One region of the Streptomyces sp. NBC_00820 genome, then DNA from elsewhere that is predicted to be linked to it. Evidence: riboswitches for the same ligand, from Rfam matches in the RefSeq annotation. Region 1 holds a riboswitch; the other holds the start of a gene.
What was found. A riboswitch is a leader RNA that binds a small molecule or an ion and turns the genes downstream of it on or off. The one in region 1 is predicted to bind S-adenosylmethionine.
Positions count from the first base shown of each region.

Region 2: another riboswitch for S-adenosylmethionine. It lies ahead of thrC (threonine synthase); the one in region 1 lies ahead of OIB37_RS10665 (aminotransferase class V-fold PLP-dependent enzyme).

Region 1 is NZ_CP108882.1:2,342,082-2,347,212, reverse strand. It holds gene qcrB (cytochrome bc1 complex cytochrome b subunit) at 1-1,617, shown strand, start outside; gene trpD (anthranilate phosphoribosyltransferase) at 1,785-2,849, shown strand; SAM riboswitch class IV at 3,046-3,162, shown strand; gene OIB37_RS10665 (aminotransferase class V-fold PLP-dependent enzyme) at 3,312-4,673, shown strand; gene OIB37_RS10660 (Lrp/AsnC family transcriptional regulator) at 4,716-4,997, opposite strand; gene OIB37_RS10655 (rhomboid family intramembrane serine protease) at 4,994-5,131, opposite strand, start outside.
Region 2 is NZ_CP108882.1:3,827,652-3,832,782, forward strand. It holds gene OIB37_RS17275 (cold-shock protein) at 29-232, opposite strand; gene OIB37_RS17280 (MoaD/ThiS family protein) at 672-947, opposite strand; gene thrC (threonine synthase) at 944-2,227, opposite strand; SAM riboswitch class I at 2,245-2,389, opposite strand; gene OIB37_RS17290 (glucosyl-3-phosphoglycerate synthase) at 2,615-3,559, shown strand; gene OIB37_RS17295 (alpha,alpha-trehalose-phosphate synthase (UDP-forming)) at 3,696-5,123, shown strand.

The DNA of each region.
Region 1 (5,131 bases):
GCGGGCCGCTCTCGCGGGAAGGCCCCGGCCGGCGAGCGCATCGCCGACTGGGCCGACGGCCGGCTGGGGATCTTCTCCCTGGCCAAGGCCAACATGCGCAAGATCTTCCCCGACCACTGGTCGTTCATGCTGGGCGAAGTCTGTATGTACAGCTTCCTCATCATCATCCTGACCGGTGTGTATCTGACGCTGTTCTTCCACCCGTCGATGAACGAGGTGGAGTACCACGGCAGCTACGTCCCGCTCCAGGGACAGCTGATGTCGGAGGCGTTCAACTCGACCCTGCACATCTCCTTCGATGTGCGCGGTGGTCTGCTCATCCGGCAGATCCACCACTGGGCCGCGCTGATCTTCCTCGCGGGCATGTTCGTGCACATGATGCGTGTGTTCTTCACCGGTGCGTTCCGCAAGCCGCGTGAGATCAACTGGCTGTTCGGCTTCCTGCTGTTCGTCCTCGGCATGTTCACCGGTTTCACCGGTTACTCGCTCCCCGACGACCTGCTCTCCGGCACCGGTGTCCGCTTCACCGAGGGCGCGATCCTGTCCATGCCGATCGTCGGCACGTACATCTCGTTCTTCCTCTTCGGCGGCGAGTTCCCCGGCCACGACTTCGTGGCCCGGTTCTACTCGATCCACATCCTGCTGCTGCCGGGCATCATGCTGGGCCTGATGGTGGCGCACCTGATCCTGGTCTTCTACCACAAGCACACGCAGTTCGCGGGCCCCGGAAAGACCGAGACGAACGTCGTCGGCATGCCGCTGCTGCCGGTGTACATGGCCAAGGCCGGAGGCTTCTTCTTCCTGGTCTTCGGTGCCATCGCCGTCATCGCCGCGATCGCTCAGATCAACCCGATCTGGGCGATGGGCCCCTACCGGCCCGACCAGGTCTCCACCGGCGCCCAGCCCGACTGGTACATGGGCTTCGCCGAGGGTCTGATCCGCTACATGCCGGGCTGGGAGATCAACTTCTGGGGTCACACGCTCGTCCTGGGCGTGTTCATCCCGCTGGTGCTCTTCGGCCTCGTGCTGATGGCTATCGCGGTCTACCCGTTCATCGAGTCCTGGGTCACCGGTGACAAGAGCGAGCACCACATCCTGGACCGTCCGCGCAACGCGCCGACGCGTACCGGTTTCGGTGTCGCCTGGGTGACCGTGTACCTGATCGGTCTGGTCGGCGGTGGCAACGACCTGTGGGCCACCCACTTCCACCTGTCGATCAACCAGGTCACGTGGTTCGTCCGGATCGGCTTCTTCGCCGGACCGGTCCTCGCGTTCATCATCACCAAGCGGATCTGCCTCGGCCTCCAGCGCCGCGACAAGGAGAAGGTGCTGCACGGTCGCGAGACCGGCATCATCAAGCGCCTGCCGCACGGTGAGTTCATCGAGGTGCACGAGCCGCTCAGCCAGGAGCAGCTGCACACCCTCACGGCGCACCACCAGTACGAACCGGCCGAGATCGGCCCGACGGTGGACGAGAACGGTGTCGAGCGCAAGGTGAAGGCCTCGGAGCGGCTGCGCGTCAAGCTCTCCGGCGCCTACTACGGCGAGGACAACCAGATCCCGAAGCCGAGCGTCGACGAGTACAAGGAGATCACGAGCGGCCACGGCCACCACTGATCCCCGCGTCGCCACACCACGGTCGAAGGGCCCCCTCCGGTTCGGAGGGGGCCCTTCCCCGTGCCCGCGGGCACCTCCGAGGCGGGAGACGGGGCCGTCGGCGGCCCGGGGGCTGGATAGGGTGGGGGGTGGAACACACGGTCCCCACACACACCCAGGAGCGGCTGATGAGCGCTGTGACCCCCGCCGGAGGCGACACCGCGGCGGTTCGTTCCTGGCCCGCCCTGCTGAACGGACTGCTGGACGGCCGGGACCTGTCCGCGGACGACACCGCCTGGGCGATGGACCTGATCATGCGCGGCGAGGCGACCGACGCGCAGATCGCCGGGTTCATGGTGGCGCTGCGTGCCAAGGGCGAGACGGTGCAGGAGATCACCGGGCTCGTCCGGACCATGTACGAGCACGCCAACGTGATCGAGGTCCCGGGTCCGGCCGTCGACATCGTCGGTACCGGCGGTGACGGCGCCAAGACCGTCAACATCTCCACGATGTCCTCGATCGTCGTGGCTGGCACGGGCGAGAGGGTCGTCAAGCACGGCAACCGCGCCGCGTCCTCCGCCTCCGGGTCCTCCGACGTCCTGGAGAAGCTCGGCATCAACCTGAACCTGACCCCGCGGCGGGTCGCCGAGGTCGCCGAAGAGGCCGGCATCACCATCTGCTTCGCGGTGAAGTTCCACCCGTCGCTGCGCCATGTCGCCGCCGCCCGCAGCCAGTTGGGCATCCGTACCACCTTCAACGTGCTCGGTCCGCTGACCAACCCGGCCAAGGTGACCTCGCAGGCGGTCGGTGTCGCGAACGCCGCCATGGCCCCCATCGTGGCGGGCGTCTTCGCCGAGCGCGGCAACTCCTCCCTCGTCTTCCGCGGTGACGACGGCCTCGACGAACTGACGACGACGTCCACCTCCCGGGTCTGGATCGTGCGTGACGGCAAGGTCACCGAGGAGACCTTCGACCCGCGCGACGTGGGCATCGAACTGGTACCGGTGGAGGCCCTGCGCGGCGGCGACCCGTCGTACAACGCGGAGGTCGCCCGCAGGGTGCTGGACGGCGAGACGGGGCCGGTGCGGGACGCGGTCCTGCTGAACTCGGCGGCGGCGCTGGTCGCGCTGCGGCCGACGGACGCGCCGCTCGCCGAGCAGATCCGCGCGGGCATGGCGCGGGCCGCGGAGTCGATCGACTCCGGGTCGGCCAAGCGGGCGCTGGAGCGCTGGGTGGCCGCGAGCAACCGATAGCCGTGGGACAAGAAGGGCCGGCGCCCGGGCGGGCGCCGGCCCTTCGCCGCGTCCCTGCGCCTCCCGTTGCGTCGCCTCCCGTCCTGCCGCGTCCCGTCCCGTCTCGGCCGCGCACGTCCCACGTACGTTCCGCGCACATCCCGGCATCCGGACAGCGGTTGCGCCCCGGTGACGGGCTCGGTTAGCTTCCTGATCAGGTCATGAGTGACAGTCATGCGGCCCCGGCCGACTGTCCGGCAACCCTCCGTCCGTGGCGGGGTGCCCCGGGTGAGGACCAGGTCGTGGACCACGAGGTCCACGACAAGCGCGGACCCCTCGCACGCCGCTGAACAGGCGTGGGACCAGGGGTCCTGGTCGTCCGAGGGAGCCTTCCGTGAGCAAGCGAATGCGCTAGGGCCGCCGAGCCCCGCCTCCGCGCACCCCCTTCACCTTCCCCGCGTCCTGCCTCACGGGAGTTCAGCCATGTCCGTGCACACCGCTGCCGCCGCCCCGTCCGTCCACGCCCCGCTGCCCGTGCTGGGCCGGGACGTCACCGTCCCGCTCGTCACCGGCGGCGAGGTCACCTACGCCGCCCTCGACTACGCCGCCAGCGCCCCCGCCCTCCAGCGCGTCTGGGACGACGTCGCCGCCTACGCGCCGTACTACGGCAGCGTCCACCGGGGCGCCGGGTACCTCTCCCAGCTCTCCACCGACCTGTTCGAGAACGCCCGCGCCACGGTGGCCGCGTTCCTCGGCTGCCGCGAGGACGACGAGGTCGTCTTCACCCGGTCGACCACGGACTCCCTGAACCTGCTGGCCCGCGCGCTGCCCGCCGGCTGCGAGGTCTTCGTCTTCGAGACCGAGCACCACGCCGCCCTGCTGCCCTGGCGGGACGCCCGGGTCACCTGCCTCGACGCCCCGCGCACCCCGCGCCAGGCCGTCGAGACCCTGGAGCGGGCCCTCGCAGGCCGCGACGCCGGCGCCCCGGCCCTGGTCTGCGTCACCGGCGCCTCCAACGTGACCGGCGAGCTGTGGCCGGTGCGCGAGCTGGCCACCGCCGCGCACGCGCACGGCGCGCGGATCGTCCTGGACGCCGCCCAGCTGGCCCCGCACCACCCGGTGAGCGTGGCGGAGCTGGACGTCGACTGGGTCGCCCTGTCCGGCCACAAGCTGTACGCCCCGTTCGGCGCCGGTGTGCTGGCGGGCCGTGCCGACTGGCTGACCGGGGCCGAGCCGTACCTCGCGGGCGGCGGCGCCAGCCGCTCGGTATCCCGGCGACAGGACGGCGGGGTCGACGTGGAGTGGCACGCGGGCGCCGCCCGCCACGAGGCCGGCTCACCGAACGTGGTCGGCGCCTACGCCCTCGCCTCGGCCTGCAGGGCACTCACCGAGGCCGGCTTCGACACCCTGGTCGCCCGCGAGCGGCACCTGATCTCCAGGGTCCGGACGGGTCTCGCCGAGGTCCCCGAGGTGCGTGTGCTCTCCCTCTTCGGCGACGAGGCCCCGCGTGTCGGCGTCCTGTCCTTCGTCGTCGAGGGCTGGAACAGCTCCCACTTCGCCGCCGCCCTCTCAGCCGAGTACGGCATCGGCGTCCGCGACGGCCTCTTCTGCGCACACCCGCTGGTCCGCACGCTGCTCGGCAGCGCCCCGCGGGCCCAGGGGGAGTGCGGTGCCCCGGAGGCCGCGCCCGGCGAGAAGTCCCTGAACGCCATCCGCGTCAGCTTCGGCGCGGGCACCCCCGACGAACACGTCGACCGCTTCGTGGACGCCGTACGGGAACTCGTCCGCGACGGCGCGAAGTGGCGCTACCGCACGGAGAACGGCCGCTGCGTCCCGGCGGTGTGAGGCGCTTCGGCCCGGACCTGGGGCCGGTCCGCCGGACAGGCCCTAGTTGTCCAGGCCGATCGCGAACGCCGCTTCCAGGTCGTGCTGGGAGTAGGTGCGGAAGGCGACGTGGGTGTCGGTGGCCTCGACGCCGGGGATCTTGCTGATCCGGCCGGGGATGACCTCGGCGAGGTCCTCGTGGCGGCTGACGCGGACCATCGCGATGAGGTCGTAGGTGCCGGTGACCGAGAAGACCTCGCTGACGCTGTCCAGCGCGGCGATACCCTCCGCGATCTCGGGGATCCGGTCCACGCTGGTCTTGATCAGGACGATCGCGGTGATCACGGCTGGTTCTCTCCCTTGGGTGCCGGGGCTGGGGCGGCCTTCACTCTAGTCCGCCCGTCTCCCACCACCACCCTCCCAAGGCCGCCCTTCGGGCCCTTGCCTCTGCCGTACCGCACCCACGCGTAGCCGAAGCC
Region 2 (5,131 bases), 1.5 Mb from region 1:
CGGTGCGGGCCCTTCGCTGCGAAAACGTTCAGGCGGTGACGCGAACCATGTCGGCCTGCGGGCCCTTCTGGCCCTGCGAGATCTCGAACTCGACCCGCTGGCCCTCTTCCAGGGTGCGGTAACCGTCCATCTGAATGGCGCTGTAATGGACGAAGACGTCCGCGCCACCGTCGACCGCGATGAAGCCGTAGCCCTTCTCCGCGTTGAACCACTTGACGGTGCCCTGAGCCATGCCTAACTCCCCTATTACTGGCCCTTGCACAGATCCACCCTTCGCGGACCCGGGTCAGACCTCGCCCCCCATCGGTCGGGGGCGTGCGCCGGAACGCGTCGACCGCGGCCGAATGTATCTGCCCAACTGCCCTCTGCAACAGGTCAATCGGACGAGAATTCCAGAAGAGCGCGGTCCGGAATGTGGCGAGAATTCGCCTGAATTCAGGGCAAGTCGGGCCCTGCAAAAACCACAAATGCCGCAAACAACCCGGGCATTTTGGCTACTTCTTATCGGGCGCGCGGCATGAATCCAGTGCTCCCGACCAGTGGCCCAGGAGCGCGTTCCCCAACTCTACCGTGCTCAATCACGCAGAATGGCCCCCTCCGCTTCTCTCACGGAGGGGGCCATTCGATGAACAGTCGGTAACCGCGATTACCGAAGGTAATACCGGGCCCTGTCAGCCGCCCGCGACGGCCGGAATGATGGAGACGCCGGCACCGTCCGGGGTGACCGTCTCCAGGCCCCGCTCGAAACGCACGTCGTCGTCATTGACGTACACGTTGACGAAACGGCGCAGCTTGCCCTGGTCGTCCAGTACCCGGGCGGCGATCCCCGTGTGGTGCTTCTCCAGGTTCTCGATGACCTCGGCCAGCGTCGCCCCTTCGGCGGCGACCTCGGCCTGACCACCGGTATAGGTACGCAGGATGGTCGGAATGCGAACGGTCACGCTCATACGAGGCCAGCCTCTCGGAAGGATTCCAGGGTCGGGCGGATGACGGCGGTCGGACCGGTGCCGGCCACCGCGTCGAGGGTCTTGAGGCCGTCGCCGGTGTTGAGGACGACCGTGGTGAGCGTCGGGTCCAGGGCGCCGCTCTCGATGAGCTTCTTCGTGACGCCGACCGTCACCCCGCCCGCCGTCTCGGCGAACACGCCCTCCGTGCGGGCCAGCAGCCGGATGGCGGCCACGATCTCCTCGTCGGTCACGTCCTCCACCGCACCGCCGGTGCGGCGCGCGATGTCGAGGACGTACGGCCCGTCGGCCGGGTTGCCGATGGCGAGGGACCTGGCGATGGTGTCCGGCTTCTGCGGCCGTACGACGTCGTGGCCCGCCTTGTACGCGGCCGACACCGGCGAGCAGCCCTCGGCCTGTGCGCCGAAGATCCGGTACGGCCGGTCCTCGACCAGCCCGAGCGCGACCAGCTCCCGCAGCCCCTTGTCGATCTTCGTGAGCTGGGATCCGGAGGCGATCGGAACCACGATCTGGTCGGGCAGCCGCCAGCCGAGCTGCTCGCAGATCTCGTACGCCAGGGTCTTGGAGCCCTCCGCGTAGTACGGCCGCAGGTTGACGTTGACGAAGCCCCAGCCCTCGCCGACCGGGTCGCCGATCAGCTCGGAGCAGAAGCGGTTCACGTCGTCGTAGTTGCCCTCGATGCCGACCAGCTCACCGCCGTAGACGGCGGCCATGACGATCTTTGCCTGCTCCAGGTCGTGCGGGATGAACACGCAGGAGCGCAGGCCCGCGCGGGCCGCGGCGGCGCCGACCGCGCCGGCCAGGTTGCCGGTGGAGGAGCAGGACAGGGTGGTGAAGCCGAAGGCGCGGGCGGCCTCCAGGGCCTGGGCGACGACGCGGTCCTTGAAGGAGTGCGTCGGGTTCCCGGAGTCGTCCTTCACGTACAGCCCGCCGGTGACACCCAGCTCGCGGGCGAGGTTGCGGGCCTCGACGAGCCGGGTCCAGCCGGGGTTGAGGTTGGGCTTGGCGGCCACGTCGGCGGGGACGGGCAGCAGGGGCGCGTAGCGCCAGATGCTCGCGGGGCCGGACTCGATCCGCGCGCGCAGTTCCTCGGTGTCGTACGCCGAGAAGTCGTAGGCGATCTCGAGGGGGCCGAAGCACTCCTCGCAGGCGAACACCGGGCCGAGCGGTACTTGGTGGCCGCACTCGCGACAGCTCAGGGCGGCGGCGGGGCCGAGGTCGACGGTGGGAGTGCTCTGGGGGGCGACGGTCTGCACAGCCATGGAGGCGAGGCCCTTTCTCCTCATCTTCCTCACGACGCATCTCGCCGTGAGACGGATTTGGCACCTTCCCTAGCCGGGAGCCTCGCGGATGAGAACGAGTGACCGACTGGAGGGTTGCCGGGGCTTCATCGGGCCGTATCCCTCTGCCCCTCTGGATGAGCGGTATGTAGTTGTGTGAACGCTCTTGACCCCCGACATGCGATGGTCATCGGCGTTGCTCAAGACTGTAACCGAAGGCCAGGACAGTGGAGAGAGTCGTCCGAACCGCGAGACGGGTCACACGGTTTCCGCGTGTGACCACCGCCCCTCAGCACCACCCCCGAGCGCCACACCTGAGCACGACACCTGATCACGTCCCCCGATCACGACAGTGAGGAGCCACCGACCGTGCTGGAAGAAGTCGAGCGCTGGCTGGCCACCCGCTCCTGGTCCGTGGCCGACCGCCCCCTGCACCGTGTCCTGGCCGCCAAACAGCGCACCGGCCAGTCCGTCTCCGTCGTCCTTCCCGCACTCAACGAGGAGGAGACGGTCGGCGAGATCGTCAGGGTCATCCGTCACGACCTCGTGGAGCAGGCCCCGCTGATCGACGAGATCGTCGTCGTCGACTCCGGCTCCACCGACCGCACCTCCGAGGTCGCGGCCGCCGCCGGAGCGCGGGTCGTGCACCGCGACGACATACTCCCGCGCCTGCCCGCCGTACCCGGCAAGGGCGAGGTGCTGTGGCGCTCCCTGCTGGTCACCGGCGGGGACATCGTCTGTTTCGTCGACGCCGACCTCAGGGAGTTCTCCGCGGACTTCGTCCTCGGCATCGTGGGCCCACTGCTCACCGACCCTGACGTCGACCTGGTCAAGGCGATGTACGACCGTCCGCTCGCCGGTGCGAGCGGGCAGGGCGGCCGGGTCACCGAGCTGATGGCCCGCCCGCTGCTGAACATGCACTGGCCGCAGCTGGCCGGCTTCGTGCAGCCGCTGGGCGGCGAGTACGCGGCGCGCCGCTCGCTGCTGGAGCAGCTGCCGTTCCCGGTGGGCTACGGCGTGGAGCTGGGCATGCTGGTCGACGCCCTGCACCTGGTGGGCCTGGACGCGCTGGCCCAGGTCGACGTCGGCGTGCGCAAGCACCGGCACCAGGACGGGCAGGCGCTGGGCCGGATGGCCGCCGCGATCTACCGCACCGCGCAGCTCCGCCTCGCGCGCGGCCACCTCGTGCGGCCCGCCCTCACCCAGTTCGAGCGGGGCGAGGACGGGTTCGAGCCGCGCACCTACTCGGTCGACACCGAGGAGCGGCCGCCGATGGCGGAGATCGCGGAGTACGCCGCGCGCCGGGTCGCGTGAGCCGTGGCACGCACGGTGGTGTGAACGGCCGGGTCGCGTGAGCCGTCGGCCGGGCGCCGGAGTGCGGCCGTATACAAGCCCCTTTCGGGGCGGACCGTACGTTTGAGCGTTTACGGGCCGGGCTAGGTTCAGGACCATGGCTTCCACGCAGGGTGCTGAGGTGCTGGTCGCGTCCAACCGCGGCCCGGTTTCGTACGAGGTGGACCCCGACAGCGCCGACGGCGCGCTGCTGGCCAGGAGAGGCGGCGGCGGACTGGTCTCGGGACTGTCCGCCATCGGACCGGACACGGACGCGGTGTGGGTGTGCGCCGCGCTGGGCGACGGCGACCGGGAGGCCGTACGGCGTGCGCGGGGCGGACTGCTGCCGGCCGAGGACACCGGCGGGCAGCGGGTGCGGATGCTCGGCATCGACGCCGACGTGTACGCCGACGCCTACAACGGCATCGCCAACTCGACGCTCTGGTTCGTCCACCACATGCTGTACCAGACCCCGCTGGAGCCGGTCTTCGACGCGGAGTTCCGGCGGCAGTGGGAGTCGTACCGGGCCTACAACCGCGCCTTCGCCGAGGCGCTCGCCGAGGAGGCGGCCGAGGGCGCGGCGGTGCTGATCCAGGACTACCACCTGGCGCTCGCCCCCCGGATGCTCCGGCAGCTGAGGCCCGACCTGCGCATCGGGCACTTCTCGCACACCCCGTGGGCGCCGCCGGACTACTTCCGGCTGCTGCCCGACGACCTCGCGGCCGAACTGCTGACCGGCATCCTCGGCGCCGACCGGGCGGCGTTCCTGACCCGGCGTTGGGCGGACGCGTTCACCGAGTGCTGTCACGAGGTGCTCGGACCCGGCATTCCGTCCGGGACCCGGATCGGGGTGCACGGGCTCGGCGCGGACGCGGACTTCCTGCGTGAACGCGCGCACCGGGCGGACGTGGCGGAACGGATGGCCGCGCTGCGCGAGGAGGTCGGCGAGGGACGCCGGACGATCGTCCGGGTGGACCGCACCGAGCTGTCGAAGAACATCGTGCGGGGGCTGCTGGCCTACCGGCAGCTGCTCCGGGACCGTCCCGAGTGGCGCGAGCGGGTGGTGCACGTCGCCTTCGCGTATCCCTCGCGGCAGGACCTCGCGGTGTACCGCGACTACACCGACGAGGTGCGCCGGGTCGCCCAGGAGATCAACGCCGAGTACGGAACGCCGGGTTGGACGCCCGTCGTGCTGCACGTCAAGGACGACTTCGCCCGCTCGCTGGCCGCCTACCGGCTCGCGGACGTCGCCCTGGTCAATCCGATCCGGGACGGCATGAACCTCGTCGCCAAGGAGGTGCCGGTCGTCTCCGACGAGGGGTGCGCGCTGGTGCTGTCGCGGGAGGCGGGGGCGTACGAGGAGCTGGGCGACGACGCGATCGTGGTGAACCCCTACGACATCACGGGTACGGCCGAGGCGCTGCACGAAGCGCTGAGCCTGCCGGCGGCGGAGCGGGCCGAGCGGTCGAAGAGGCTGGCCGCCGCCGGTACGGCGCTGCCTCCGGCGCAGTGGTTCCTGGACCAGCTGGGGGCGCTGGACCGGTGACGGCCCGG